Regions from separate parts of the Pseudomonas sp. Eth.TT006 genome, predicted to be linked through region 2. Evidence: predicted binding sites of a transcription regulator. Region 2 holds the regulator's gene; each other region holds the start of a gene.

What was found. The regulator sigma-54, encoded in region 2, starts transcription at its own class of promoters, with help from an activator protein. The targets are predictions, from matches to a motif close to ANTGGCATNNANNTTGCTNT.
Positions count from the first base shown of each region.
Region 1: glnA (glutamate--ammonia ligase) is a predicted target of sigma-54. The motif match lies at 5,763-5,782, and genes of this name have one in related genera.
Region 3: glnK (P-II family nitrogen regulator) is a predicted target of sigma-54. The motif match lies at 7,271-7,290, and genes of this name have one in related genera.

Region 1 covers NZ_JBTJEN010000005.1:243,002-252,945, forward strand. Annotated here, with positions in the region: gene ntrC (nitrogen regulation protein NR(I)) at 104-1,540, opposite strand; gene glnL (nitrogen regulation protein NR(II)) at 1,537-2,622, opposite strand; gene ACXR0M_RS10690 (DUF4124 domain-containing protein) at 2,855-3,472, opposite strand; gene ACXR0M_RS10695 (DUF4124 domain-containing protein) at 3,469-3,978, opposite strand; gene glnA (glutamate--ammonia ligase) at 4,262-5,668, opposite strand; gene thiI (tRNA uracil 4-sulfurtransferase ThiI) at 5,997-7,451, shown strand; gene typA (translational GTPase TypA) at 7,591-9,411, shown strand; gene ACXR0M_RS10715 (YkgJ family cysteine cluster protein) at 9,722-9,944, opposite strand, start outside.
Region 2 covers NZ_JBTJEN010000002.1:187,645-197,588, reverse strand. Annotated here, with positions in the region: gene lptA (lipopolysaccharide transport periplasmic protein LptA) at 1-331, shown strand, start outside; gene lptB (LPS export ABC transporter ATP-binding protein) at 331-1,056, shown strand; gene ACXR0M_RS04030 (RNA polymerase factor sigma-54) at 1,243-2,739, shown strand; gene hpf (ribosome hibernation-promoting factor, HPF/YfiA family) at 2,813-3,121, shown strand; gene ptsN (PTS IIA-like nitrogen regulatory protein PtsN) at 3,134-3,598, shown strand; gene rapZ (RNase adapter RapZ) at 3,601-4,458, shown strand; gene ACXR0M_RS04010 (HPr family phosphocarrier protein) at 4,474-4,749, shown strand; gene pmbA (metalloprotease PmbA) at 4,856-6,202, opposite strand; gene yjgA (ribosome biogenesis factor YjgA) at 6,311-6,835, shown strand; gene tldD (metalloprotease TldD) at 6,935-8,377, opposite strand; gene ACXR0M_RS03990 (carbon-nitrogen hydrolase family protein) at 8,382-9,242, opposite strand; gene ACXR0M_RS03985 (YhdP family protein) at 9,375-9,944, opposite strand, start outside.
Region 3 covers NZ_JBTJEN010000001.1:377,916-387,859, reverse strand. Annotated here, with positions in the region: gene lysA (diaminopimelate decarboxylase) at 1-912, shown strand, start outside; gene dapF (diaminopimelate epimerase) at 916-1,746, shown strand; gene ACXR0M_RS01780 (DUF484 family protein) at 1,760-2,485, shown strand; gene xerC (tyrosine recombinase XerC) at 2,488-3,387, shown strand; gene ACXR0M_RS01770 (HAD family hydrolase) at 3,384-4,094, shown strand; gene sutA (transcriptional regulator SutA) at 4,286-4,612, opposite strand; gene ACXR0M_RS01760 (secondary thiamine-phosphate synthase enzyme YjbQ) at 4,715-5,140, opposite strand; gene ACXR0M_RS01755 (ammonium transporter) at 5,357-6,694, opposite strand; gene glnK (P-II family nitrogen regulator) at 6,732-7,070, opposite strand; gene ACXR0M_RS01745 (accessory factor UbiK family protein) at 7,483-7,743, shown strand; gene ACXR0M_RS01740 (HigA family addiction module antitoxin) at 7,830-8,099, opposite strand; gene ACXR0M_RS01735 (hypothetical protein) at 8,305-8,475, shown strand; gene ACXR0M_RS01730 (N-acetyltransferase) at 9,018-9,470, shown strand; gene ACXR0M_RS01725 (hypothetical protein) at 9,505-9,675, shown strand; gene ACXR0M_RS01720 (YifB family Mg chelatase-like AAA ATPase) at 9,848-9,944, shown strand, end outside.

The sequences.
Region 1 (9,944 bases), on a different contig from region 2:
TGCTCGCGAAAGCATCGTGTCAGTCACCCTATGTTTCAATGACCCAGCGCATTCGCGAGCAAGCCCGCTCCCACAGGGATTTCGGGTGCTCGCCTGTTATGTGTTAACCCTCTTCCCCCTCGTCATCATCCCCGCCGTCCACTTTCATGCCCAGTTCCTTGATCTTGCGCGTCAGGGTGTTGCGTCCCCAGCCGAGCAATACCGCCGCATCACGACGGCGCCCGGCTGTGTGCTTCAGCGCGGTTTCGATCATGATCCGCTCGAACGCTGGCACCGCGCTGTCGAGCAGGCTCGATTGGCCGCGGGCCAGGGCCTGATCGGCCCACTGGCGCAGCGCCTGTTCCCAGTTGGTCACCGGTGCCGAATCCTGCGGCAGGCTCAGCAACTCCGGTGGCAGGTCGCTGATGTGCACTTCGCGGCCGGAGGCCATGACGGTGATCCAGCGGCAGGTGTTCTCCAGCTGCCGCACGTTGCCCGGCCATGGCAGATTTTTCAGGTATTCCTCGGTCTCGCTCTTCAGCAGCTTCGGTTCCACCGCCAGTTCCTGCGCAGCGCGGCTGAGGAAGTGCTTGGCCAGGGTCGGAATGTCTTCGCGACGGTCCGACAGGCGCGGGATGTGGATGCGGATCACGTTGAGGCGATGGAACAAGTCCTCACGGAATTTCCCGGCGTGCACCAGGGTTTCCAGATTCTGGTGGGTGGCAGCGATGATCCGCACGTCAACCTTGACCGGCACGTGCCCGCCCACGCGATAGAACTCGCCGTCGGCCAGGACCCGCAGCAAACGGGTCTGGGTATCGGCCGGCATGTCGCCGATTTCATCGAGGAACAGCGTGCCGCCGTCGGCCTGTTCGAAACGTCCCCGGCGCAGGTTGGCGGCGCCGGTGAACGCGCCTTTTTCGTGGCCGAACAGTTCGGACTCCATCAGATCCTTGGGGATTGCCGCCATGTTCAGCGCAATGAACGGCGAGGCGGCGCGCGGGCTGTGGCGGTGCAAGGCGTGAGCCACCAGCTCTTTACCGGTACCGGATTCGCCGTTGATCAGCACGGTGATGTTGGAGTGACTCAAGCGGCCGATGGCGCGAAACACTTCCTGCATCGCCGGCGCTTCGCCGATGATTTCCGGGGTGCGGGTCAGTGCCGGCACCACTTCCAGGCCTTGCTGTTCCTGCGCATGCTGATTGGCGCGCTTGACCAGCGATACCGCCTCGTCAACGTCGAACGGCTTGGGCAGGTACTCGAACGCGCCGCCCTGATAGGAGGCGACAGCGCTGTCCAGATCGGAGTGCGCGGTCATGATGATCACCGGCAACCGTGGGTGCTGCTCGCGAATCCGTGCCAGCAGATCGAGGCCGCTGGCGCCCGGCATGCGAATATCGGAAATGATCACATCAGGCTGCTGACGGGCCAGACGACTCATCACGCCATCGGCGCTGTCGAAGCTCTGCGTGGTCATGCCTTCCTGCTGCAAGGCCTTTTCCAGAACCCAACGGATAGAACGGTCGTCATCGACGATCCACACGGTTTCACTACGGCTCATGTCGATGTGGCTCCTTGTTCCAGTGGCAGAAAGATCGAGAACGTGGTGTGGCCTGGATGGCTGTCACACTCGATCAGGCCCTGGTGCTGGCTGATGATGTTCTGGGTGATGGCCAGGCCCAGCCCGGTACCGTCCGGGCGGCCGCTGACCATGGGAAAGAAAATGGTTTCCTGCAGCTCCGCCGGAATCCCGGGACCGTTGTCGATGATCTCGATCTTGGTCACCAGTCGATGACGGACGTGGCCGATGGTGAACTGGCGCATGGTCCGGCTGCGCAGGCTGATGCGACCCAGGCGCAACTCGTTCTGGCTGCTGATCGCCTGCATCGCGTTGCGCACGATGTTCAGCACGGCCTGAATCATTTGTTCGCGGTCGATCAGTACGTCGGGAATGCTCGGGTCATAATCGCGCACCAGGGTGATGCAGCCCTGGCTTTCCGCTTCGACCAATTGGCAGACGCGTTCGAGTACCTCGTGAACGTTGCACAGGGCCAGCGACGGCAATTTGTTCGAGCCGAGCATGCGGTCCACCAGATTGCGCAGGCGGTCGGCCTCTTCGATGATCACGTTGGTGTAGTCGCGCAGGCTGTCTTCCGGCAGTTCGCGGGCCAGCAGTTGTGCGGCGCCACGGATGCCGCCCAGCGGATTCTTGATCTCGTGGGCGAGGCCGCGCACCAGCATCTTGCTGGTTTCCTGCTTGGACAGTTGCGCCTCTTCCTTGGTGATGCGCAGCAGGCGATCACGCGGGTGCACTTCCAGCAGGAGCATGGTCGCGCCATTGCTGAGGATCGGCGTCACTGCGTAGTCGACGGTCAGGGTCTGGCCGGTGAGGGCGGTGAGCATCGCTTCGCGCTTGGTGAACGGGTGCGCCTGTTCCACCGCCTGGCGCAACGAGTTGAGCGCCTCGGTGGATTCGGTGAACAGCTCGCTGATGAACTGTCCGTGACTGCGCTGACCGCTGATGGCCAGCAGCATTTCCGCCGCCGGGTTCATGTACTCAAGGCGCAGTTCGGCGTCGAGCAGAATGGTGGCGGTGGTCAGGTTGTCGAGCAGCAAACGGTGGATTGCGTCGCTAATAGTCATCGGAGCCTCTTTTGGGGGCGGGAGCGTGCGCAAGAAGCAGGCGTCGTTAAACGGAAAATGCAAAAACCAAACCAAGGCTCCGAAAAGAAGCGTTCGTCCCCTGAAACAGGCGTTTGACGCTCGTTTGCGTGGCGTTTGGCCGGGCGTTACGGGTACTTTCGAACCAAAATGGGTTGGAATGTGAGTACTGTGCAGTGAGTTGCACCAATATAGTGCGCAAAGCTGAACGACGTTAGAAGAAACGCAAGAAGGGATTTTTTGGCTCGGGCGGTTTGTCTTTCAGCGGGCATTCCGGACGCACGCCGTAGTCCTCACTGACGCACGGCTTGACCTGACGTTTCTGCGCCAGCGAAATGCGTAGCATGTGGAACGGCTGGTTGGCGGTACGCTCGACGGTGCGACCCTGCTCATCGAGGATTTCCACCGACAGGTTGTGGCTGCCACGGTCGATATTGCTCAGCGGGAACACCGGGCTCAGGCCCGGCTCGCCAATGGCCTGACCGTCCAGCAGCAGGCGATAGCGATGACCGGGTTGCAGACCCGGTTCGCTGGTGACGCTGACGATCAGTTCGCCGGCGCTGCTGCGCAGGGTCGCATCCGGCTCGGGGATCAGAATGCGCAGCATGTCGTAGTGGAACGGCGGTTGTTCCGGAGATTTTTGTGCCGTGCGGATTGATGCGGCGGCCGTCGGATTGGCCGACATGCGATTGCTGGTCGCGATCGGCACACGCTTGGCGTTGCCACGGGGTTGATCGGTGTAGACGCGATTGCCCTGCGCATCGACATAGGTGAAAACCTCAGCCGAGACGGGCAGGGCCAGCAGGTACAGGAGCAGCCAGAGACTTCTCATGGCGTGTGCACCCGCTGCACGGTGAACACCACGGTCGGGCTTTGCTGGATGAGCGTTTCGCCGTCGATCACCTGCACCGCAAGACGATGCTCACCGCGATCGACATTCACCAGTTGCAGGATTGGTACGTTGCTTGGTTGGCCGTAGGGCGCGTCGTCCAGCAGGAGTCTTAATTGTTGCGGTGGCCGCAGGCGCGGCTTGATCAATACGGTGACGGTGAAGGTGCCGTTGTTGGCGCGCAGCGCTTCTTCGTCGGGCAGGCCGGTCAGTTCCAGCACCTCATAAGCGCTGTGCGCGGCTGGGCGATTGTCCGTACTGGGCGCGGGTGCACTCGGCGCCTGTGTTTCGACGCTGTTGAGCGGCGGCAGCTCCAGCGGCTGCGCCTCCACGCCGTCCGGTGAGTGATCGCTGTAGACCGTGTTGCCGTTGCCGTCGGTGTACTTGTAGATCTGCGCGGCGGCGGGCAGGGCGATCAGCAGCAAAATGTAGAGGAAGGTGCGACCCATGAAATCGACCGGAATTGAAAGCGATGGGTTGCAGCATAGGACAGGTGTGACGGTTGACCCAACCCGGAACATATCCGGAGATCATTCAGACGCCAGAATTCCCTGTGGGAGCGGGCTTGCTCGCGAAGGCGTCGTGTCAGCCAATATTTCCGTCAATGACCCAGCGCCTTCGCGAGCAAGCCCGCTCCCACAGGGTCGTGCGGCGCCAACGAAATCAGGCAATAAAAAAGGCCTCCCGAAGGAGGCCTCTTTGTGTCACGCCGCGTAGCGCGGCGCTAGCGGATCAGCAGCTGTAGTACAGCTCATATTCCAGTGGGTGTACGAAGGTGCGAACCTTGATTTCTTCTTCGGATTTCAGCGCGATGTAAGCGTCGATGAAGTCGTCGGAGAACACGCCGCCCTTGGTCAGGAACGCGCGGCCCTTGTCCAGCTCTTCCAGGGCTTCTTTCAGGCTGCCGCAAACCTGTGGGATCTCTTTCGCCTCTTCAGGCGGCAGGTCGTACAGGTTTTTGTCAGCGGCATCGCCTGGGTGGATCTTGTTCTGGATACCGTCCAGACCGGCCATCAGCAGTGCTGCGAAAGCCAGGTACGGGTTGGCTGCCGGATCCGGGAAGCGTGCTTCGATACGACGGCCGCGTGGGCTGTTGACGTAAGGAATACGGATCGAGGCGGAGCGGTTGCGCGCCGAGTAGGCCAGCATCACTGGCGCTTCGAAACCTGGCACCAGACGCTTGTAGGAGTTGGTGGCCGGGTTGGTGAAGCCGTTCAGGGCCTTACCGTGTTTGATGATACCGCCGATGAAGTACAGGGCGGTTTCGGACAGGCCGGCATAGCCTTCGCCAGCGAAGGTGTTCTTGCCGTCTTTGGCGATGGACATGTGCACGTGCATGCCCGAACCGTTGTCGCCGTACAGTGGCTTCGGCATGAAGGTCGCGGTGCGGCCATAAGCGTCGGCAACGTTGTGGACAACGTATTTCAGCGTCTGAACTTCGTCAGCTTTTTTCACCAGGGTGTTGAACTTGACACCGATTTCATTCTGACCGGCAGTCGCCACTTCGTGGTGGTGAACTTCAACGGTCTGGCCCATTTCTTCCAGGGCGTTGCACATGGCAGTACGGATTTCGTGGTCGTGGTCGAACGGCGGAACCGGGAAGTAGCCGCCTTTGATCCCAGGACGGTGGCCTTTGTTGCCGCCTTCGATGTCCTGGTCGGACATCCACGAACCTTGTTCGGAGTAGATCTTGAACATCGAGCCGGAGATGTCCGACTTGAACTTCACTTCGTCGAAGATGAAGAATTCTGGCTCTGGACCGGCGAACACGGTGTCACCGATACCGGTGGTCTTCAGGTATTCCTCGGCGCGGTGGGCGATGGCGCGCGGGTCGCGATCGTAACCTTGCATGGTCGAAGGTTCGATGATGTCGCAGACCAGGATCAGGGTTGGGTCTTCGGTGAACGGATCGAGAACGGCAGTCTCGTCGTCCGGCAGCAGGATCATGTCGGAGGCTTCGATGCCTTTCCAGCCAGCGATGGAGGAGCCGTCGAACATCTTGCCGACTTCGAAGAAGTCGTCTTCCAGCGCATCGCGAGCCGGCATGGTCACGTGGTGCTGAGTGCCTTTGGTGTCCGTGAAGCGCAGATCAATCCACTTGACGTCATGATCTTTGATGAGTTGAACCGACTTCGACATAGTGTCCTCCGGGTGGCTTAGGGCTTGGTAGTGGATGCCCTTAATATGGGTGATGCCGGCGCAGATACTCTGCCAAGGCAACCTGCCTCACAAGGGAGCAAATTGCATGCCAGTGCCCCACCATGGGTTTTTTGCCCCAAATTCACGCTTGTAGCGGTGCAAAGCGCAATAAAGGGGACAATCTCGCCCCTTAATGTAGCGTGCGATTCTGAAATTGACCCGTTTTGGTGCGTGCAAAACCTTCTGTATATTAACTGGTTAAACCTTGAGCAATTTCCGCTATAATCCGCGCCCCCCTTTTTCGGCTGGCCCTGCGCGCGCTGTTTTCATGAAACTAATCGTAAAAGTCTTCCCCGAGATCACCATCAAAAGCCGCCCTGTCCGGATGCGTTTCATCCGCCAGCTGGCCAAGAACATCCGCGCCGTGCTCCGCGATCTGGACCCGGCCGTGGTGGTGAACGGCGTGTGGGACAATCTCGAGCTGGAAACCCGCGTGACCGACCCCAAAGCCTTGAAAGAGATGGGTGAGCGCCTCACGTGTACGCCTGGCGTCGCGCATTTTCTGCAGATCGACGAGTACCCGCTGGGTGACTTCGACGACATCACCGAGAAGTGCAAACAGCACTACGGCGACGTACTGGCCGGGAAGATTTTTTCGGTGCGCTGCAAGCGTGCAGGCAAGCACCCGTTCAGTTCGATGGACGTCGAAAAATACGTCGGCAGCAAGCTGCGTCGTGAGTGCGGGGCGGCCGGAATCGACCTGAAAGCGCCGGAAATCGAAGTTCGCATCGAAGTTCGCGACCAACGGTTGTTTGTCATCCACAGCCAGCACAACGGCATCGGCGGTTACCCGCTCGGCGCCCTGGAGCAGACGCTGGTCCTGATGTCCGGCGGCTTTGACTCGACGGTCGCGGCCTACCAGATCATGCGTCGCGGGCTGATGGCGCATTTCTGCTTCTTCAATCTCGGCGGGCGTGCCCACGAACTGGGCGTGATGGAAGTCGCGCATTTCATCTGGAAGAAGTACGGCAGCTCGCAACGCGTGCTATTTGTCAGTGTTCCGTTCGAAGAAGTGTTGGGCGAAATTCTCGGCAAGGTCGATAACAGTCATATGGGCGTTGTGTTGAAGCGTATGATGTTGCGCGCGTCTTCCGCCATTGCCGAGCGCCTGCATATAGATGCACTGGTGACCGGCGAAGCGATATCTCAGGTGTCGAGCCAGACCTTGCCGAACCTGTCGGTGATCGACTGCGTGACCGACAAGCTGGTGCTGCGCCCGCTGATCGTCGCGCACAAGCAGGACATCATCGACACGGCCAACGAGATCGGCACCGCCGATTTCGCCCGGCACATGCCGGAATACTGCGGGGTCATTTCGGTCAATCCGAAGACCGCCGCCAAACGCCACCGCGTTGAGCACGAAGAGAAAGAATTCGACATGGCGGTCCTCGAGCGTGCGCTCGAAAACGCCAAACTGGTGCCGATCGATCGGGTGATCGACGAATTGGGCCAGGATTTGCAGATTGAAGAAGTCGGCGAAGCGCTGGCCGGTCAGATCGTCATCGACATCCGTCACCCGGATGCGGCCGAGGATGACCCGCTGGAACTCGCCGGCGTAGAAGTACAGACGATGCCGTTCTACGCAGTGAACGCTCGTTTCAAGGAGCTGGATCCGACTCGCCAGTACCTGCTGTATTGCGACAAAGGCGTGATGAGTCGCCTGCATGCTCACCATTTGCTCAGTGAGGGGCATGCCAATGTGCGCGTTTATCGACCGAGCTAAGTGCCCGGGGCTGTTTGCCTGTGGCCTGCGTCACCGGCCCCCCGACACCGCCGTCAAGCTGTAACGGCCATGCCGGACACTACTGTTAATCGCTGCCAAGACTTGTCAGCAAACCGAATCCTCTGATCGAGATACACAAGTGATCGAAAATCTACGTAACATCGCCATCATTGCCCACGTTGACCATGGTAAGACCACCCTGGTAGACAAACTCCTGCGTCAATCCGGCACTCTGGAGCGCAACGAGCTCAACGACGAGCGCGTGATGGACTCCAACGACCAGGAAAAAGAGCGCGGTATCACCATTCTGGCGAAAAACACCGCCATCAACTGGAACGGCTACCACATCAACATCGTGGACACCCCGGGCCACGCCGACTTCGGCGGCGAAGTTGAACGCGTAATGTCGATGGTTGACTCCGTTCTGCTGCTGGTTGACGCTCAAGACGGCCCTATGCCGCAAACCCGTTTCGTGACCAAGAAGGCTTTCGAAGCTGGCCTGCGTCCAATCGTGGTGATCAACAAGGTTGACCGTCCAGGCGCGCGTCCGGACTGGGTTCTGGACCAGATCTTCGACCTGTTCGACAACCTCGGTGCTACCGAAGAACAACTGGACTTCCAGGTTGTTTACGCTTCGGCCCTGAACGGTATTGCCGGTCTGGACCACACTGCCATGGGCGAAGACATGACTGCCCTGTACCAGGCAGTGGTTGACCACGTTCCGCCTCCGGCCGTTGACCGTGACGGTCCGTTCCAGATGCAGATCTCCGCTCTGGACTACAACAGCTTCCTGGGTGTTATCGGTGTTGGCCGTATCGCTCGTGGTCGCGTCAAGCCGAACACTCCGGTTGTCGCTATCAGCGCCGATGGCAAGCGCCGCAACGGTCGTATCCTGAAGCTGATGGGTCACCACGGTCTGCACCGCGTTGACGTTGAAGAAGCAGCAGCTGGCGACATCGTCTGCATCAGCGGCTTCGACGAGCTGTTCATCTCCGACACCCTGTGCGACATCAACACCGTCGAGGCGATGAAGCCGCTGACCGTTGACGAGCCAACCGTTTCCATGACCTTCCAGGTAAACGACTCGCCATTCTGCGGTAAAGAAGGCAAGTTCGTGACCTCGCGTAACATCAAGGATCGTCTGGACAAAGAGCTGCTGTACAACGTTGCACTGCGCGTTGAAGAAGGCGACTCGGCTGACAAGTTCAAGGTTTCCGGCCGTGGTGAGCTGCACCTCTCGGTACTGATCGAAACCATGCGTCGCGAAGGCTTCGAGCTGGCCCTGGGCCGTCCTGAAGTGATCATCCGTGAAGTTGACGGCGTGAAGCAGGAACCGTTCGAAAACGTGACCATCGACATCCCTGAAGAATCGCAGGGCAAGGTCATGGAAGAGATGGGTCTGCGTAAAGGCGACCTGAGCAACATGGTGCCGGATGGCAAGGGCCGTGTTCGTCTGGAATACAACATCCCTGCTCGCGGTCTGATCGGTTTCCGTAACCAGTTCCTGACCCTGACCAACGGTGCTGGCATCCTGACCTCGATCTTCGATCGTTACGCGCCAGTCAAGTCGGGCCACATGTCCGGCCGTCAGAACGGCGTTCTGGTTTCGGTTGAAACCGGCAAGGCGCTGACCTACTCGCTGGAAACCCTGCAGGCTCGTGGCAAGCTGTTCGTAGAACACGGCCAGGAGATCTACAACGGTCAGATCGTTGGTCAGAACAGCCGCGACAACGACCTGGGTGTGAACCCTACCAAAGGCAAGAAGCTCGACAACATGCGTGCTTCGGGTAAAGACGAAACCATCGCTCTGGTTCCACCTGTTCGTTTCACCCTGGAACAGGCTCTGGAATACATCCAGGAAGACGAGCTGTGCGAAGTCACTCCTAAGTCCATCCGTCTTCGCAAGAAGATCCTGGACGAAAGCGAGCGCACCCGCGCTGCCAAGAAAGCCAAGGCATAAGCTTTAGCCAAGGCTGAAAAAAACGCCCCCGGTCGCGAGACCGGGGGCGTTTTTGTTTGTCTGGGGGAAATGTGGGATCTCTTGAAGATCAAGAGCCCCTCACCCTAACCCTCTCCCGGAGGGAGAGGGGACTGATCGGGGGATATTCATGAGATGCACCGACTTGCAAGAATTCTGCTGAATCCATAATCGATTTTGTCCAGCTGTAGCGAATCCATAATCGACTGGGTGTTTCAAGTCGATGTATGGCACCAGACACCTCGGTCGGCTCCCTCTCCCTCCGGGAGAGGGCTGGGGTGAGGGTAAGCTTTTAGAACTTCTCGATCGCGCGGAAATTCTGCTCGCGCACCACTTCTTTCGGCTTGTACGCGCAATACCCCGGACGCGGTCCGATCTTCGGGTGGTTGCGGCAGGTGTCCGGGCGCTTGTCATAAATGGTGCACAGGCGGCTCTTACGATCCAGGTAGTAGCAATCGTTGTTGCTCATGCGCTGCAGGGTGAAGATCCCCGACTTCTGGTTGAAGCGCTCGACC
Region 2 (9,944 bases):
CCGCACCCCGACCGGCGACATTGATGTCGTGACCTCGGTCGGCAACCTGGCTTACTTCGAGCAGTTGCAGACCCAGGGTGACACCAAGCCAGTACAGGGCTGGGGCGTGACGATCCAGTACCACGCCGCACAAAACCGCGTCGTGCTGATCGACAAGGCCAAGGTTGTCGACAAGGACAACAACACCACTCAGGGCGAGAAAATCGTCTATGACACGGTGAAGAAACTGGCGAGCGCCGGTCGCGCCACCGGCAGCAAGGTCACCGAAGCGCGTCCGCGTATCGACATGGTGATCCAGCCGAAGAAGAAAACCGAAGGGAATCCTCAGTAATGGCAACCCTGAAAGCCCAGCACCTGGCCAAGGCCTATAAAAGCCGCCAGGTCGTGCGTGACGTCAGCCTGTCGATCGACAGCGGCCAGATCGTCGGCCTGCTTGGCCCGAACGGCGCCGGCAAGACCACCTGCTTCTATATGATCGTCGGTCTGGTGCAGGCCGATCAGGGCCGCGTACTGATCGACGACCTGGACGTCAGCCACCAGCCGATGCACGGCCGCGCCAAGGCCGGGATCGGCTATCTGCCGCAAGAAGCGTCGATCTTCCGCAAACTGTCGGTGGCCGACAACATCATGGCCATCCTCGAGACCCGCGCGGAACTCGACAAGGCCGGTCGTCGCAAGGAACTGGAAAGCCTGCTGCAGGAATTCCACATCAGCCACATCCGCGACAACCTGGGCATGAGCCTGTCTGGTGGTGAGCGCCGCCGGGTGGAAATCGCTCGCGCCCTGGCCACCGCACCGAAATTCATCCTGCTCGACGAACCGTTCGCCGGTGTCGACCCGATCTCGGTCGGCGACATCAAGCAGATCATCCACCACCTCAAGGCCAAGGGCATCGGTGTACTGATCACCGACCACAACGTTCGTGAGACGCTGGATATCTGTGAAACCGCGTACATCGTCAACGACGGTCAATTGATCGCCGAAGGTGATGCTGCGACCATCCTTGCCAACGATCTGGTGAAGGAAGTGTATCTGGGCCACGAGTTCCGTCTCTGAACCCAGAGCGCATTCGGCCTGCCCTGCGGGCGCTGTCATGCTGAAGCTGTTTTTTACGCTTTTATTGTTACGGCGCTCTAGGCAAACACGACAGTTTCAGGCATATAATTTGCTTAAGTTTGGCGCTCCGGCGCCCTGTAGTGGATGGCGCATGCGCGCCGGCGAATAAGGTGTTAAGCCCCTGCCATGAAACCATCGCTAGTCTTGAGAATGGGCCAGCAGCTGACGATGACACCGCAGCTGCAACAGGCCATCCGCCTGCTCCAATTGTCCACACTGGACCTGCAACAGGAAATCCAGGAGGCCCTGGAATCCAATCCGATGCTCGAACGCCAGGAAGACGGCGACGACTTCGACAATTCCGATCCTCTGGCCGACAACGCCGAGCAAAAACCCAATACCGAGATTCAGGAACCGTCCTATCAGGAAACTGCCGCGCCTACGGTGGATAACCTGGAAGATGGTGAATGGAACGAGCGCATCCCCAACGAGTTGCCCGTCGATACCGCCTGGGAAGACGTCTACCAGACCAGCGCCAGTAGCCTGCCCAGCAGCGATGACGACGAGTGGGACTTCACCACCCGCACCTCCGCCGGGGAAAGCCTGCAAAGCCATCTGCTGTGGCAACTGAACCTGGCGCCGATGTCTGACACCGATCGCCTGATCGCCGTGACCCTGATCGATTGCATCAACAATCAGGGCTACCTCGACGAAACCCTCGAAGAAATTCTCGACGCCTTTGATCCGGAGCTCGACATCGAGCTGGACGAGATCGAGGCCGTCCTGCACCGCATCCAGCAATTCGAACCGGCCGGCATCGGCGCGCGCAACCTCGGCGAATGCCTGCTGCTGCAGCTGCGTCAATTGCCGGTCAAGACCCCTTGGCTGAACGAGGCCAAGCGTCTGGTCAGCGATTACATCGACCTGCTCGGCAGCCGCGACTACAGCCAGCTGATGCGGCGCATGAAGCTCAAGGAAGATGAACTGCGCCAGGTCATCGAACTGGTGCAGAGCCTCAATCCACGCCCCGGTTCACAGATCGAGTCGAGCGAAGCCGAATACGTCGTGCCTGACGTCATCGTGCGCAAGGACAACGAGCGCTGGCTGGTCGAGTTGAACCAGGAATCGGTGCCACGCCTGCGGGTCAACGCCCAGTACGCCGGCTTCGTGCGCCGCGCCGACACCAGCGCCGACAACACCTTCATGCGCAATCAGCTGCAGGAGGCGCGCTGGTTCATCAAGAGCCTGCAAAGCCGCAACGAAACACTGATGAAAGTCGCCACCCAGATCGTCGAGCACCAGCGCGGCTTCCTGGAGTACGGTGACGAAGCGATGAAACCGCTGGTCCTGCACGACATCGCCGAAGCGGTCGGCATGCACGAGTCGACGATTTCCCGGGTCACCACGCAGAAATTCATGCATACCCCGCGCGGTATTTATGAACTGAAATACTTTTTCTCCAGCCACGTCAGCACCTCCGAAGGCGGCGAATGCTCGTCCACGGCGATCCGCGCGATCATCAAAAAACTGGTGGCGGCGGAAAATCAGAAAAAGCCATTGAGCGACAGCAAGATCGCTGGTTTACTGGAGGCACAAGGCATTCAGGTGGCTCGCCGCACCGTCGCCAAGTACCGCGAATCCCTCGGGATCGCGCCTTCGAGCGAACGCAAGCGGTTGATGTAAGCCACGTTACAGCGTTCCAGTGGCAGGCTATCCGGCCTGCCGCTTTATGCACTGGCAACGAAGGAGAAGCTGTATGCAAGTCAACATCAGTGGACACCAACTGGAAGTGACCCCACCTCTGCGTTCCTACATCGAGGAAAAACTCCAGCGACTGGAGCGCCATTTCGACAAGATCACCAACGTGCAGGTCACGATGTGTGTCGAAAAGCTCAAGCAGAAAATTGAAGCCACCTTGCATATACCCGGCAGCGAAGTGGTCGCCAACGCAGAAGATACCGACATGTACGCTGCGATCGACTCATTGACCGACAAGCTGGATCGCCAACTCAAAAAGCATAAGGAAAAGACCCAGAGCCTCCTCCAGGGCGCAACCGGTCGTTAACACCCCCAACCCATGATTCGACTTGAAAGTATCCTGACCCCCGGCCGTTCCTTGGTGAACGTGCCGGGCGGCAGTAAAAAGAAAGCCCTCGAACAGATTGCCAACCTGATCGCCCGCGAAGTGCCGGATCTGGAGATGCAGGATGTCTTCGAAGCGCTGATCGCCCGTGAGAAACTCGGCTCCACCGGTTTCGGCAACGGCATCGCCATTCCCCACTGTCGCCTCAAGGGTTGCCAGTCGCCCATCAGCGCGCTGATGCACCTTGAAGCCCCTATCGATTTCGACGCCATCGACGGCGCTCCCGTTGACCTGCTGTTTGTATTGCTGGTCCCGGAAGCCGCGACCGATGCGCACCTGGAGTTGCTGCGCCAGATCGCCAGCATGCTGGATCGCAAGGATGTGCGCGATAAATTGCGCAGTGCTTCGAGCAACGAAGCCTTGTACCAGGTTGTAGTGGACGAGCAAAACGGGCAGTAATCATGCGTTTGATCATCGTCAGTGGCCGATCCGGCTCAGGTAAAAGTACGGCACTGGATGTCCTTGAGGACAGTGGTTACTACTGCATCGACAACCTGCCTGCCGGCCTGTTGCCGGAGCTGGCCGAACGCGCCTTGGTCCACACTGAACTGGCCCAGCCGCTGGTCGCCGTTTCGATCGATGCGCGCAACCTGCCGAGCCATCTGTCGCGCTTCCCCGAGCTATTGGAAGAAGTGCGCGGCCGCCACATCCAGTGCGACGTGCTCTATCTGGATGCGGATGACGAAACCCTGCTCAAGCGCTTCTCGGAAACCCGTCGACGCCACCCGTTAAGCACCGCCAACCGCTCGCTGGCCGAAGCCATTCAAGACGAAACCGCCCTGCTCGGCCCGATCGCCGACCTGGCCGACCTCAAGGTCAACACCACTAACCTGAACCTGTACCAGTTGCGTGACACCATCAAGCTACGCCTGCTGAATCAGCCGGAGCCGGGCACGGCCTTTCTGGTCGAGTCGTTCGGCTTCAAGCGTGGCATGCCGGTGGATGCCGACCTGGTGTTCGACGTCCGTTGCCTGCCCAACCCCTACTGGAAGCCGGAACTGCGCGCGCAATCCGGTCTGGATGCGCCGGTTGCCGAGTACCTGGCGGCGCAACCGGAAGTTGAAGAGATGTATCAGGACATCTTCGGCTATCTGAATAAATGGCTGCCGCGCTTCGCCGCGAGCAACCGCGCCTATGTCACCATTGCCATCGGCTGCACCGGCGGGCACCACCGCTCCGTTTACCTGACCGAACGCCTGGGTCAGGCCCTGCAGAAAACCCTGAAGAACGTCCAGGTTCGCCACCGCGACCTCACTTAAAGGATTCACACCGCGATGCCTGCTCTGGAAATCGAAATCATCAACAAACTGGGCTTGCATGCCCGTGCGTCGGCCAAGTTCGTTGGCGTGGCGGGCCAGTTCCCGGATTGCACGATCAGGGTAGGGCGTACGCCGGAGACCACGGTGGACGGCAAAAGCATCATGGCGATGATGATGCTGGCCGCCGGCAAGGGCACGAAGATCTATCTGAGCACCGAAGGCCATCAGGAACAGGAAGCGCTGGACGCTTTGGTGAAGTTGATCAACAACTATTTCGATGAAGGTGGCTGACAGCCAGGGTCAAAAGATCGCAGCCTTCGGCAGCTCCTACAGAGCAGGCATAAAAAAGGCGCGCAACCCGGCTGGGTGGCGCGTCTTTTTTTGTGGCCGCTTGGGCTTAACTACCTGCGACAGTCATCCGCTCGATCAGCACCGAGCCTGTGCGAATGTTGCTGCGCAGTTCCAGGTCATTACCGACCGCAACGATTTGCTTGAACATGTCGCGCATATTGCCGGCGATGGTCACTTCCTGCACCGCGAACTGGATTTCACCGTTCTCGACCCAGAAACCCGCCGCTCCGCGCGAATAATCGCCGGTGACCATGTTCAGGCCATGCCCCATCAACTCCGTAACCAACAAGCCACGGCCCATGCGCTTGAGCAGCCCTGCCTGGTCCTCATCACCGTGGGTGACGAACAGGTTATGCACGCCGCCGGCGTTGGCGGTGCTCGGCATACCGAGCTTGCGCCCGGAGTAGGTGCCGAGAATGTACGACACCAATTCGCCTTTTTCGACGAACGGCTTGGCGTACGTGGCCAGGCCATCCCCGTCGTAGGACGCACTGCCCATGGCGCGCATCAAGTGCGGGCGTTCATCGATGGTCAGCCATTCCGGGAATAGCATCTGGCCCAAAGTGCCTTCGAGGAACGACGATTTGCGGTACAGACTGCCGCCCGACACCGCCGACAGGAAGCTGCCGAACAATCCACCCGCCAGCTCGGCAGAAAACAGCACAGGGACTTCGCAGGTCGGCACCGGACGCGCGCCCAGACGGCTCGCCGCCCGTTGCGCAGCACGCTGGCCGATGCTCACCGGGTCCGCCAGCAGACTGCCCTGGCGATTGACGTCATACCAGTAATCGCGCTGCATCTGGCCGTCGGCCTCGGCGATCATCACGCAGCTCAAGCTGTGCCGGGTCGACGCATAACCGCCGATGAAACCATGACTGTTGCCATACACGCGGCAGCCCTGATGGGTGCTCAACGTCGTACCGTCGGCATTCTTGATCCGCGCATCGGCGTCGAACGCGGCCGCCTCACAGAGCAAGGCCTTCTCGATGGCCTGCTCCGGGGTGATGTCCCATTCGTGGAACAGGTCGAAATCCTGAATATCCCGAGCCATCAGCGCGGCATCGGCCAAACCCGAGGCTTCGTCTTCGGAGGTATGTTTGGCGATCGCCAATGCGGCGGCAACGGTTTCGCGAATCGCATCAGGACCGGTGGCGGAGGTGCTAGCCGAGCCTTTGCGCTGGCCAACATACAAAGTGATGCCAAAGCCCTGATCGCGATTGAATTCGACCGTTTCGACTTCGCGCTGGCGCACCGACGTCGACAACCCCTGCTCCAGCGACACCGCGACTTCGCAGGCACTGGCGCCCTGACGCCTGGCTTCGGCGATGATCTGCTCGACCTGTTCCTGCAGTGCCGGCAATGCCTGCGGGCCGACGCTTTGAACTGCACTCATGCTCATCTCCACTCAAATTCTGCTTTCGGCTGGGGTCATCGAGCGACCGGGCCGGACAAGCGGCCCCCGACTGGTTATCATGGCGGCGTTTCTTTGCGGACTGCCACCATGGTTGATTCTTACGACGACTCCCTCGATACGGGAGAAAAAAGCAAATCTCAGGTCAAACGCGAGTTGCATGCGCTGGTTGACCTTGGCGAGCGCCTTACAACACTCAAGCCCGACTTGCAGGCAAAACTGCCATTGACCGACGCTTTGCGCCGGGCCTTGGCCGATGCGCCCAAGCACACCGCGAACATCGCGCGTAAACGGCACCTGCAGTTCATCGGCAAACTGATGCGCGATCAGGACACTGACGCGATTCTGGTCCTGCTCGATCAACTCGATGCCTCCACCCGTCAGTACAACGAGCGTTTCCACAACCTCGAACGCTGGCGTGACCGCCTGATCGCCGGTGACGATGCTGTGCTGGAGAAATTCGTCGTCGAGTACCCGGACGCCGATCGCCAGCAACTGCGTTCCCTGATCCGTCAGGCTCAGCATGAGGTTGCGCACAACAAACCTCCGGCTTCCAGCCGCAAGATCTTCAAATACATCCGCGAGCTGGACGATACCCAACGCGGCCTGCGTTGATACGCATCTCTGTAGGAGCTGCCGCAGGCTGCGATCTTTTGATCTTGAAAAAGCAAAGATCGCAGCCTGCGGCAGCTCCTACAGGAGATGTTTGCATCCTTATGCGCCCGTGCCACCCACGGTGATCGCATCGATCTTCAGCGTCGGCTGACCGACGCCCACCGGTACCGACTGCCCGTCCTTGCCGCATGTGCCCACACCGCTGTCCAGCGCCAGATCGTTACCGACCATCGACACCCGGCTCATCGCCTCGGGGCCGTTGCCGATCAACGTCGCGCCCTTGACCGGCGCGGTGATCTTGCCGTCTTCGATCAGGTACGCCTCGCTGGTGGAGAACACGAATTTGCCACTGGTGATGTCGACCTGACCGCCGCCGAGGTTGGCGCAGTAGATGCCTTTCTTCACCGAAGCAATGATTTCCGCCGGATCGCTTTCGCCGCCGAGCATGTAGGTGTTGGTCATGCGCGGCATCGGCAGATGCGCGTAGGATTCGCGACGACCGTTGCCGGTGCGAGCCACGCCCATCAGGCGCGCATTGAGCTTGTCCTGCATGTAACCCTTGAGCACGCCGTTCTCGATCAGCGTGGTGCACTCGGTCGGGGTGCCTTCGTCGTCGACGCTCAGCGAGCCGCGGCGGCCGCTCAGGGTGCCGTCATCGACGATGGTGCACAGCTTGGACGCAACCATTTCGCCCATGCGCCCGCTGTAGGCCGAGCTGCCCTTGCGGTTGAAGTCGCCTTCCAGACCATGACCGACCGCTTCGTGCAGCAGCACGCCGGACCAGCCCGAGCCCAAGACCACCGGCAAGGTGCCGGCCGGGGCCGGAATCGCTTCGAGGTTCACCAGCGCCTGACGCAACGCTTCACGGGCATAGCCCATGGCGCGGTCTTCGGCGAGGAAATAACGGTAGTCGGTACGCCCGCCACCGCCATGCCCGCCACGCTCGCGACGGCCATTCTGCTCGACGATCACGCTGACGTTGAAACGCACCAGCGGACGCACATCGGCGGCCAGACCGCCGTCGGTGGAAGCCACCAGAATCCGCTCCCAGACCCCGGCCATGCTCACGCTGACCTGCTGAATCCGTGGATCGAGGGCGCGGGTGGCGACGTCAATGCGCTTAAGCAGCTCGACTTTCTCGGCGCGGCTCAGCACTTCCAGCGGATTGTCCGGCGCATACAGCTGCGCGACATCCTGAGTGCTGAACGCCTGCACCGTGCCGTTCTGTCCGGCGCGGGAGATCGAACGCGCCGCACGGGCTGCAGCGCCGAGGGCTTCGAGGGTGATTGCGTTGCTGTAGGCAAAACCGGTTTTCTCACCAGATTGCGCGCGCACGCCAACCCCCTGGTCGAGATTGAAGCTGCCTTCCTTGACAATCCCGTCTTCCAGCGACCACGACTCGGAGATCTGGCCCTGGAAATACAGGTCGGCGGCATCGATGCCCGGGCCGGCCAGATCGCCCAGCACGCCTTGCAGGCTTTCGATCGTTACGCCGCCGGGCGCCAGCAGGTGATCACTGACTGAGGACAACAACTCGCTCATAGGTTTACGCCTTAAATTCATGTTCTGAAGCAGGCCGCTGTGCGCCCTGCGAGAAAAACCGCCGATGACTCGTCACCGGCATTCGCGCCCTGACAGACGCCTGTTCGTCACTGTCGCGTTCGGCCAACAACACCGCTTCGCCTTGATCCTGATGCGCCAGCACCCGGCCCCACGGATCGATAATCGCCGCATGACCGAAGGTTTCCCGCGGTCCCGGGTGGGTCCCCCCCTGTGCTGCCGCCAATATATAACACTGTGTTTCGATGGCCCGGGCGCGAATCAGCACGTCCCAATGTGCCGCACCGGTCACCGCGGTAAAGGCCGATGGGGCAGTGATCAACTCGGCACCGGCCGCGCGCAACTCGCTGTACAGCTCGGGAAAACGCAGGTCGTAACACACTGTCAGCCCTAAACGACCGACCGGCGTATCCGCCACCACCACGCCGCTACCGTAAGCATAGTCATCGGATTCCCGATACCTTCCGCGATTGTCCGCCACATCGACATCGAACAGGTGCAACTTGTCATACCGCGCCACGATTTCGCCCTGATCGTTGACCAGCAGCGAACAGGCATGCGACTTGGCATTCGGCTGCCCAGGCGGCGGCAACGGCAACGTGCCGGCCACAATCCATAACTTGAGGTCGCGGGCGGTCTGTTTCAACCATGGCAGGATCGGCCCTTCGCCGAGCGCTTCGGCGCGGCCGATGGCGGCGATGTCACGACGGCCCATGGCGGCAAAGTTTTCCGGCAGCACGGCCAGCCTCGAACCGCCGGCCGCGGCCTGCTCGAGCAGACGTCGGGCCTGGGCCAGATTGGCCAGCACGTCGCTCTGGCTGACCATTTGAATCACTGCTAAAGACATGGCCGATTCCTCATTTGGAGCCCACGGAGCACTGTAGGAGCTGCTGCAGGCTGCGATCTTTTGATCTTGCTTATAAAGATCAAAAGATCGCAGCCTGCGGCAGCTCCTACACAGGCAATGACGTCATGCTACTTAAAAAGGCTTGTCGAAGGTGATCGCCGGCTCTTTCCATGGACCTTTGACTGTGTATTTGACGCTGGCGAAGCGCGCCACGCGATCGCCGATCAGCTTGTCGATCAGGAACAACGCCCCGCCCACCGCCGGCGCGCCGACGATCAACGCGGCAATCGGCAGGTTGTTGGTCACCGGCAAGGTCACCAGCAACTTGGCATCGATCTGCTCACGCACCAGGTCCAGCGTGCCGTTGAGCTCAATATTGCTCGACGGCCCGGTCAGGCGAATCGGCTCGCGGGTGTCGTACACCCCGGCGTTGGCCACGAGCAGGCCCTTGACCCGGTCGTAGCTCAAACCCTTGCCGAACAGGTCGGAGAAGTCCAGGCGCAGGCGGCGACCGATGGAGTTGAAGTTGAGCAGACCAAACACCCGCAACGCCTGCGCGCCGCCCTCCACTTCAACAAACTGACCCTTATTCAACGAGGCGTCCAGCGTGCCGGAGAAGCGCTTGGTCGCCAGCCACGCCGGCGAGCCCGGCCAGCGGCCGTCGACGTCCATGTGGAATTCTTCGCTGGTCACGCTCGGCGC
Region 3 (9,944 bases), on a different contig from region 2:
CGCGCCCTGGAAGTCGGCGTGCACTGCTTCAACGTCGAATCCACCGACGAGCTCGAGCGCCTGCAAGTGGTCGCCGCCGAGCTGGGCGTTCGCGCGCCGATCTCGCTGCGAGTGAACCCGGACGTCGATGCCGGCACCCACCCGTACATCTCCACCGGTCTCAAAGAGAACAAGTTCGGCATCGCCATTGCTGACGCCGAAGACGTGTACGTGCGTGCCGCGCACCTGCCGAACCTGGAAGTGATCGGTGTCGATTGCCACATCGGCTCGCAACTGACCACCCTGCCGCCGTTCCTCGACGCCCTCGACCGCCTGCTGGATCTGGTCGACCGCCTCGGCGATTGCGGCATTCACCTGCGCCACATCGATCTCGGTGGTGGCCTGGGCGTGCGTTATCGCGATGAAGAGCCGCCGCTGGCTGGCGACTACATCAAGGCTGTGCGCGAGCGTCTGGACGGACGCGATCTGGCGCTGGTGTTCGAGCCGGGCCGCTTCATCGTCGCCAACGCCGGCGTGCTGCTGACTCAGGTCGAGTACCTCAAGCACACCGAACACAAGGATTTCGCCATCGTCGATGCGGCGATGAACGACCTGATCCGCCCGGCGCTGTATCAGGCGTGGATGGACGTCACCGCGGTCAAGCCGCGTGACACCGCCGCGCGCCCGTACGACATCGTCGGCCCGATCTGCGAAACCGGCGACTTCCTCGCCAAGGATCGTGAACTGGCGCTGGCAGAGGGCGACTTGCTGGCCGTGCATTCGGCCGGTGCCTATGGCTTCGTGATGAGTTCCAACTACAACACCCGTGGCCGTGCCGCTGAAGTGTTGGTAGACGGTGATCAGGTTTTTGAAGTGCGCCGCCGCGAAACCGTGGCCGAGCTGTTTGCCGGCGAAAGCCTGCTGCCGGAGTAACCCATGCTGCTGCGTTTTACCAAAATGCACGGCCTGGGCAATGACTTCATGGTTCTCGACCTGGTCAGCCAGCACGCGCATATTCAGCCCAAACACGCCAAGCAATGGGGCGACCGGCACACCGGTATCGGTTTCGACCAGTTGCTGATCGTCGAAGCGCCGAGCAACCCGGACGTGGATTTCCGTTACCGGATTTTCAACTCCGACGGCTCGGAAGTGGAACAGTGCGGCAACGGTGCACGCTGCTTCGCGCGCTTCGTGCTCGACAAGCGTCTGACCGCCAAGCGCAAGATTCGCGTCGAGACCAAGGGCGGGATCATCGAGCTGGACGTGCGCAACGACGGCCAGATCGGCGTCAACATGGGCGCGCCGCGCCTGGTGCCGGCGGACATTCCGTTCGACGCACCGACGCAGGCGACCAGCTATCAGCTGGAAGTCGATGGCACCACGGTCGAACTGGCTGCCGTGTCGATGGGCAATCCGCATGCGGTACTGCGCGTGCAGGACATCAACAGCGCACCAGTGCATGAGCTGGGGCCGAAAATCGAACACCATCCGCGCTTTCCGGCGCGGGTCAATGTCGGCTTTCTCCAGGTCATCGACCGCCACCGCGCGCAATTGCGCGTATGGGAACGCGGCGCCGGGGAAACCCAGGCCTGCGGTACCGGCGCCTGCGCGGCGGCGGTGGCGGCCATCAGTCAGGGGTGGATGGATTCGCCGCTGTTGATCGACCTGCCCGGCGGGCGTCTGTCCATTGAATGGGCAGGCCCCGGCCAACCGGTACTGATGACCGGTCCGGCAGTGCGTGTATACGAAGGACAAGTGCGTCTTTGAGTGAGCAGAAGCCATGACCGATAAGCCTCAGGTACCCGCCCGACAGTCCGCCGAATCCGCGTCCGAGAGCCTGGAGGCGGCAGCGGTTGCCGCGTACCTCGAGGCTCACCCGGACTTCTTCGTCGAGCACGAAGAACTGCTGCCCGCCATGCGCATTCCCCACCGGCGCGGTGACACCGTGTCACTGGTGGAACGGCAGATGACCATTCTGCGCGACCGCAACATCGAGATGCGCCACCGCCTCTCGCAGTTGATGGACGTGGCCCGCGACAATGATCGCCTGTTCGACAAGACCCGCCGCCTGATCCTGGCGCTGATGGACGCCGCCAGTCTCGAAGACGTGGTGATCTGCGTCGAAGACAGCCTGCGCCAGGACTTTCAGGTGCCGTTTGTCAGCCTCATCCTGCTCGGAGACAACCCGGCGCCGGTCGGCCGCTGGGTCACTCACGCCGACGCACAAACCGCAATTGGCGGCCTGCTCACCGAAGGCAAAAGCGTCAGCGGCACCCTGCGTGAACATGAGCTGGACTTCCTGTTCGGCGAAGAGCAGCGCAAGCAGATCGGCTCCACTGCGGTGGTTGCGGTCAGCCACCAGGGGATTCACGGCATCCTGGCGATCGCCAGCCGCGATCCGCAGCATTACAAGAGTTCGGTCGGCACGCTGTTCCTGAGCTACATCGCTGAAGTCATGGGTCGCGTGCTGCCACGGGTCAACAACTCCCTGCGCTCGGTACGCTGAACATGGAACGGCAACTGGACGCTTACTGCGAGCACCTGCGCAGTGAGCGACAGGTGTCGCCGCACACCCTGTCGGCCTACCGCCGCGACCTCGATAAAGTCCTCGGCTGGTGCATCAAGCAGAACATCGGCAGTTGGGCCGCGCTGGATATTCAGCGTCTGCGCAGCCTGATCGCCCGTTTGCATGCGCAGGGCCAGTCTTCGCGCAGCCTCGCCCGCCTGCTTTCGGCGGTACGCGGGCTCTATCACTATCTCAATCGCGAAGGCCTGTGCGACCACGACCCGGCCACCGGCCTGGCCCCGCCGAAAGGCGAGCGGCGCCTGCCGAAAACCCTCGACACCGATCGCGCCCTGCAACTGCTTGAAGGTGCGGTCGAGGATAATTTTCTGGCGCGGCGCGATCAGGCGATTCTCGAGCTTTTCTATTCTTCCGGCCTGCGCCTGTCCGAGCTGACCGGGCTCAACCTCGATCAGCTCGACCTGGCGGACGGCATGGTTCAGGTGCTCGGCAAGGGCAGCAAGACCCGTCTGCTGCCGGTCGGCAAAAAGGCCCGCGAAGCGCTGGAGCAATGGCTGCCACTGCGGGCGATGACCAATCCGGCGGATGACGCGGTGTTTGTCAGTCAGCAAGGCCGCCGTCTCGGTCCGCGCGCGATTCAGGTGCGGGTCAAACTCGCTGGCGAGCGTGAACTGGGGCAAAACCTGCATCCACACATGCTGCGGCATTCTTTTGCCAGTCATTTGCTGGAGTCCTCGCAGGACCTGCGCGCGGTGCAGGAACTGCTCGGCCACTCGGACATCAAGACCACGCAGATCTACACCCATCTGGACTTCCAGCACCTGGCGGCGGTCTACGACAGCGCCCACCCACGGGCCAAACGCAGCAAAGGCGACGATTCATGAACATCCAGTTGATCACCTTCGACCTCGACGACACCCTGTGGGACACCGCCCCGGTGATTGTCAGCGCCGAAGCGGTACTGCGCGAATGGCTGAGCGAACATGCGCCGAACCTCGGCACTGTACCGGTAGAGCATCTGTGGGCGATTCGCGAGCGGGTGCTGGCCAATGAACCGGGGTTGAAACATCGCATCAGCGCTCTGCGTCGGCGAGTGTTGTTTCACGCGATGAAGGACGCTGGATACGCCCATGGCGAAGCAACCGACCTGGCAGACAAGGGTTTTGAAGTGTTTCTGCATGCGCGGCATCAAATCGAAGTGTTCCCTGAAGTCGAGCCCGTGCTGGAGATTCTCGCCAACCATTACGCCCTGGGCGTGGTCACCAATGGCAATGCCGATGTGCGTCGCCTGGGCCTGGCGGACTACTTCAAATTCGCTTTGTGCGCCGAGGACATCGGCATTGCGAAACCGGATGCGCGGCTGTTTCACGAGGCGTTACAGCGTGGTGGCGTGAGCGCTGACCGGGCGGTGCACATTGGTGATCATCCAGGTGATGACATTGCCGGGGCGCAGCAGGCCGGGATGCGGGCGATCTGGTTCAACCCGGCGGGCAAGGCCTGGGAGGCGGATCGTCTGCCGGACGCCGAGATTCGTAGCCTCACGGATCTGCCAGCGGTACTGGCGAATTGGAATTCCCGACTCTCATCCTGAATTTACATCATTCCCTGTGGGAGCTGGCTTGCCAGCGATGAGGCCAGCACATCCAGCATCAATGTTGTCTGGCAGGCCGCCATCGCTGGCAAGCCAGCTCCCACAAGGTCCGCATCGCCTTCAGATGTTTATTCCAGGCATGAAAAAGCCCGCAGCGACGGCGGGCTTTTTCAGCAAGCAAGTGGCACGCCTCAGATAGGGCGGCTGCCGTACTTGTTGTCCGGCTTCTTGGGCGGATCGGCGACCACGTTGGCCTCCACTTCCTGCACCTTGCCACCGCGCGCAAGGAATTCTTCCATGGCCTTGGCCAGGGCGTCACGCTCCTTGTTCTTGGCTTCGATGCTTGGCAACTCGTCTACCGACACCGCAGCCTTGGCTTTGCCTTTGGCAGCCGGGGCCGGCGTATCGTCACCGCCATCGTCTTCAGCAACGTCTTCCGCTGCTGCTTCCAGGCCTTCCTCGGCCTCGTCTTCGTCGCCTACTTCGAGGTCGTCGTTTTCCAGATCATCGTCGCTCATGTTCTACCTCATGACTTGCGAAAAGCAGATTAGTTATAGACCAGCTTTGGCGACTGTCGAAAGTCGCCGGAAAAAAATCGGTAACCGCTGATGATCAGCGGTTTACGCCCCTTCACCGTACAAGGTGGCGAGGACTTTACGGGCACCGCCATGATCACGGTGCTCGCCCAGATAAACGCCTTGCCAGGTGCCCAGTGCCAGCCGTCCCGCCGCTACCGGCAAACTGATCTGGCAGCCCAGCACGCTGGCCTTGAAATGCGCCGGGAGGTCGTCCAGGCCTTCGTCGTTATGCTCATAGCCGTCTGCTCCTTGTGGGATCAGACGATTGAAAAATCGTTCGAAGTCGCGACGGACCGCCGGATCGGCGTTCTCGTTGATGGTCAACGACGCCGAGGTATGCTGCAGCCACAAATGCAACAGACCGATCCGGCACGCCTTGAGTTCAGGCAGGCCGGCGAGTAACTCGTCCGTTACCAGATGAAAGCCCCGGGGCCGTGCCCGCAGGGTTATCAGAGTCTGTTGCCACATACAGTTCTCCGCACGTTCGGGGCGCATTCTAGCGCGCTCTGGGAAAAAACAAAGAGCCTAATATTCCCGCGATGATGTAAGCCATTGGCCGCAGAAAAAAGCGAATCGAAAACACGGCCAAAGCCGTAGGAAAAAACCTTTCAGCCCGCCTTTCAATGACAAATCCCGGACAAAAAAATGCCCGGCAAGCCGGGCAAGTTTTTTTGATACGCGTACTTACAGGTTGTAGCCGCGTTCGTTGTGTTGTGCCAGGTCCAGGCCAACCGACTCTTCTTCCTCGGTCACACGCAGACCCATCACGGCATCCAGTACCTTGAGGATGATGAAGGTGACGACCGCGGTGTAGATCACCGTGAAGCCGACGCCTTTGCACTGAATCCACACTTGCGAAGCGATGTCGGTCACGGTGCCGAAGCCACCCAGCGACGGCGCAGCGAACACACCGGTCAGGATCGCGCCGAGAATACCGCCGATACCGTGCACGCCAAAGGCGTCAAGGGAGTCGTCGTAACCGAGCTTGCGTTTCAGGGTGGTGGCGCAGAAGAAGCACACCACGCCCGCCGCCAGACCGATCACCAGTGCGCCCATCGGGCCCACGGTGCCGGCAGCCGGAGTAATTGCCACCAGACCGGCAACCACACCCGAGGCAATGCCCAGTGCGCTTGGTTTGCCGTGGGTGATCCACTCGGCAAACATCCAGCCCAGCGCGGCAGCCGCGGTTGCAATCTGGGTGACCAGCATCGCCATGCCGGCGGTGCCGTTGGCGGCAGCGGCGGAACCGGCGTTGAAGCCGAACCAGCCGACCCACAGCATCGCTGCGCCCATCAGGGTGTAACCGAGGTTGTGCGGCGCCATCGGAGTGGTCGGGAAGCCTTTGCGCTTGCCCAGTACCAGGCACGCTACCAGACCGGCGATACCGGCGTTGATATGCACCACGGTGCCGCCGGCGAAGTCGAGCACGCCCCAGTCCCACAGCAGGCCGCCGTTACCGGACCAGACCATGTGCGCGATCGGTGCATAGACGAGGGTGAACCACACGCCCATGAAAATCAGCATTGCGGAGAACTTCATGCGTTCGGCGAACGCGCCGACGATCAGCGCCGGGGTGATGATCGCGAAGGTCATCTGGAAGGTGACGAACACCGCCTCAGGGAACAACGCGGCCGGGCCGGTCAGGCTCGCCGGGGTGACACCGGCCAGGAACGCCTTGCCCATGCCGCCGACGAAGGAGTTGAAGTTGACGACGCCCTGCTCCATGCCGGTGGTGTCGAACGCGATGCTGTAGCCATAAATGACCCACAACACGCTGATCAGACCGGTAATGGCGAAGCACTGCATCATCACGGAAAGAATGTTTTTCGACCGCACCATGCCGCCGTAGAACAGCGCGAGGCCGGGAATGGTCATGAACAGCACGAGGGCTGTGGAGGTCAGCATCCAGGCGGTATCGCCGGAATTGAGGACTGGAGGCGCCACCGGATCTGCCGCCATGGCCAGGCCGGGCATTACGATGGACAACAGGGCGCCTAGCCCTGCGAATTTACGCAGAGTCATATTGTTTTCTCCTGGGGCGTTGGGTTTGTGGCGGCGCTTAGATCGCGTCGGTATCGGTTTCGCCGGTACGGATGCGAATCGCCTGTTCCAGATTGACCACGAAGATCTTGCCGTCACCGATCTTGCCGGTGTTGGCCGCCTTGGTTATCGCTTCGATAACCCGATCCAGATCCTTGTCGTCGATGGCCACGTCGATTTTCACCTTGGGCAGAAAATCGACCACATATTCCGCGCCGCGATACAGCTCGGTGTGACCCTTCTGCCGGCCGAAGCCTTTGACTTCAGTAACGGTAATGCCCTGCACGCCGATTTCGGACAGCGACTCGCGCACGTCGTCCAACTTGAACGGCTTGATGATGGCAGTGACTAGCTTCATGAAACTCTCTCCCGAATTGGTGGACTTGCCCCAGGAAAACAAACCCGACTCAAGTCTAAGCGCAGTGCCTGGCTTTGTAACGCATCGTCGGCCTTACCTGCCCGACTGACGCCAGCTAACCGCTGCTGACGAAACTCCCGCTCCGTCTGCCGCACTGCATTCGTCACAGCGACTGCATCAGTGCATGGGTCACTACCGACTAAGCAGAAAGCTTGCCATCTCGCCAAATTCCCCTGATTTCAATCCTTTGGCCGCTACCGCAGGCACTGGCGCGAAAATCGACCGACGGTTACGCACAACAACGGTGCGCCACTGTGCGTCCATCTGCGCGAAAAGCGTGCATCGGTGCCTGCAACAATGACTATAGACACTGCGTGATACACTGCCGGCCACTGTTTACAGGACACCTTCCATGCTCGCGCCCAAAGACTTCCTCGACGCCCTGAGCGGCACCGCCTCCCGCCTCTTCAGCGGCGACACCCCGCTGCCGAAAGCCGAAATCGAAAGCCAGTTCAAGATGCTGCTGCAGAGTGCCTTCAGCAAACTCGACCTGGTCAGCCGCGAAGAATTCGACAGCCAGATGGTCGTCCTGGCCCGCACCCGCGCCCGCCTCGAAAGCCTCGAAGCCAAAGTCGCCGAGCTCGAAGCCAGGCTGACGCCGCCCGCTGAATAATCCGCGCCCTCTGTAGGAGCTGCCGAAGGCTGCGATCTTTTGATCTCCAGCCTTTCATCCCGGTAAACGTCCTACACGCTTCATCGCTAAAAGCCCGCACGCCTGCTTTGAGCCCTGCGCAATTCATAAGTCGACTGAAGATTCATCCAGAACTCAGGCGTAGTCTTGAGATGAACAGCAAGTCTGATTGCCAGATCTGCGCAGATCATCAACTGGCATTTCACAAGCTTTTCGATCTCGCTTTCGTGCCAGTTCGTGGGCGTGGCCAGATCCATGACAGTCATGCCCAACGGCTCCATGAATTCCTTATACAGAACCTCGCCCGGATGAATCGCGCGCATACCATTGCGGTCCATTTTTCGCCTCCAGAGGCTGTATTGATTGGCCAAACTGGAGCATCCGACTCCCGGATACAAGACCTTCACCCCCCCCCCTTTCGCCGGCGTCCTACAACTATTAGGGCATGGCCCTACAAACATCAGCGTCTGCGCCTAATTACGCAGCCCTTAGGCATGTCATTACATTGGCAAATGAAATACGCCCATCAAGAGGGAGGTATCTGTGAAGGACAAGAAGAGGAAGGAAAAGCTATTTCAGATTGTTGATTTGCACCTCGAAGCACTCCGTTTGGCTGGGGATATGTCAGCCAACCAACGGCGATTTATTGAAGTTGCTGTTACATGTGGGCCAGCGCTTGAGCCAAGCGGCGCGCTGGCCGGTAGAAAATCCTGAGTGAAAAATAAAAAAGGCGTCCATAGGACGCCTTTTTTTGTTCGAAGGAATAGTCGCAGCGATTCTTTAGCTCCTGGCTTTACGGCCGTGGGTTCAGAATCCGACAGGCTAGCCCGTCGTCACTACTTCAGAGAAACCAGCTTTCTCTGCTGCCAAAAATGCGGGGGAGCTTTTACTGGTGCCCAGTCCCGACGAATGCGCAGTTGCAGTCCTTGAGCGGGAGGATCCTTCAGTACCGCTCAGGAGTCAAAGCTCATTTACGATCAAGAGCACCGCAAAACCCTCATCCATGCCGACATAAAGTATTGCCTCTCCACCCTCTCACACCATGAACTGGTCATCTCCAACGTCCTTCACTAACGCAAGCACAGTCCTACGATGACCGTCCCCTACGTCTGATTACGTAAGCATCAATGTCTTCGATATCGTCTGCATATTGATCCCGACAGAACAAGACGATGCGAAGAAAAGGCAAAGGTACCGAGCTTCGAAATCAGACACTCAAATCTGAATCGCGCAAACTTGCACATCAAACAATGTCCATGGACCCAGAAGCTCTGGCAGCTGGAGTTGATGCTCTATCACTCAGGATCGATCCGATAACTCCAGTAGCAATCAACGCGTTCCACCAGTGGACCGGCCCCGTTGGGTATCCCTGGGACGCTGTTTTGGACTGGAAGACCAAAGATGCAAAAGGGCTGGACTTGGCGTTCTGGTACGAAGAAGAACTGTGCGGACTGTGCTACGCAACGCCGCGAAGAAGCACGATCTGCATGAAAATCGTCCTTTTGCAGGGACACACCTGCAAGACAAATACCTTGCGGGGCTGGATCGCTCCGATGGCATTGCTGACAACAGAGTTCTACGCCCGGAAGCTGGGGTGCACGCAAATCGAAGTACAAGAGCCAGACTCAGGCGCCATCCCTTACTATCAGACGCTGGGATTTTATTTTGATACAACCGGTCGCCTTGTCTTTCCATTGGACGACCAATAAGATCGAATCAAACATCCAGGCACGTGAGGTGTTTATGAAGCAGAAGAAGCAGAAAACCCAACCGGCACGGGTTTCCAAACCAGGTACCGAGACACTCGGTTTACCGGACAGAGTTTCAGCCAGCCAGCGGCATTTTCTGAAAATAGCCGCGACCTATGGCAAGGAAATGGAGCCCGATGGTTGGCTCGCCGGTGGTGGAACCTGAGTACCGCAAAAATGACCGCCTGACAGGCGGTTTTTTTATGCCTGAGGATTAGTGCCTTCAGCAACATCCAGTGAAAGTTAGCCCTTAAAACTGTCCGACCAACGCTCTCTCCCCAGACTACCCTTCAAAAACCCGCAGGAAGCGGCTCCCCGATTCAGCTCAAGGAACGACCATGTCCCTCTCCATCGTCCACAGTCGCGCCCAGATTGGCGTCGAAGCCCCCGCCGTCACCGTCGAAGTCCATCTCGCCAACGGTCTGCCGTCACTGA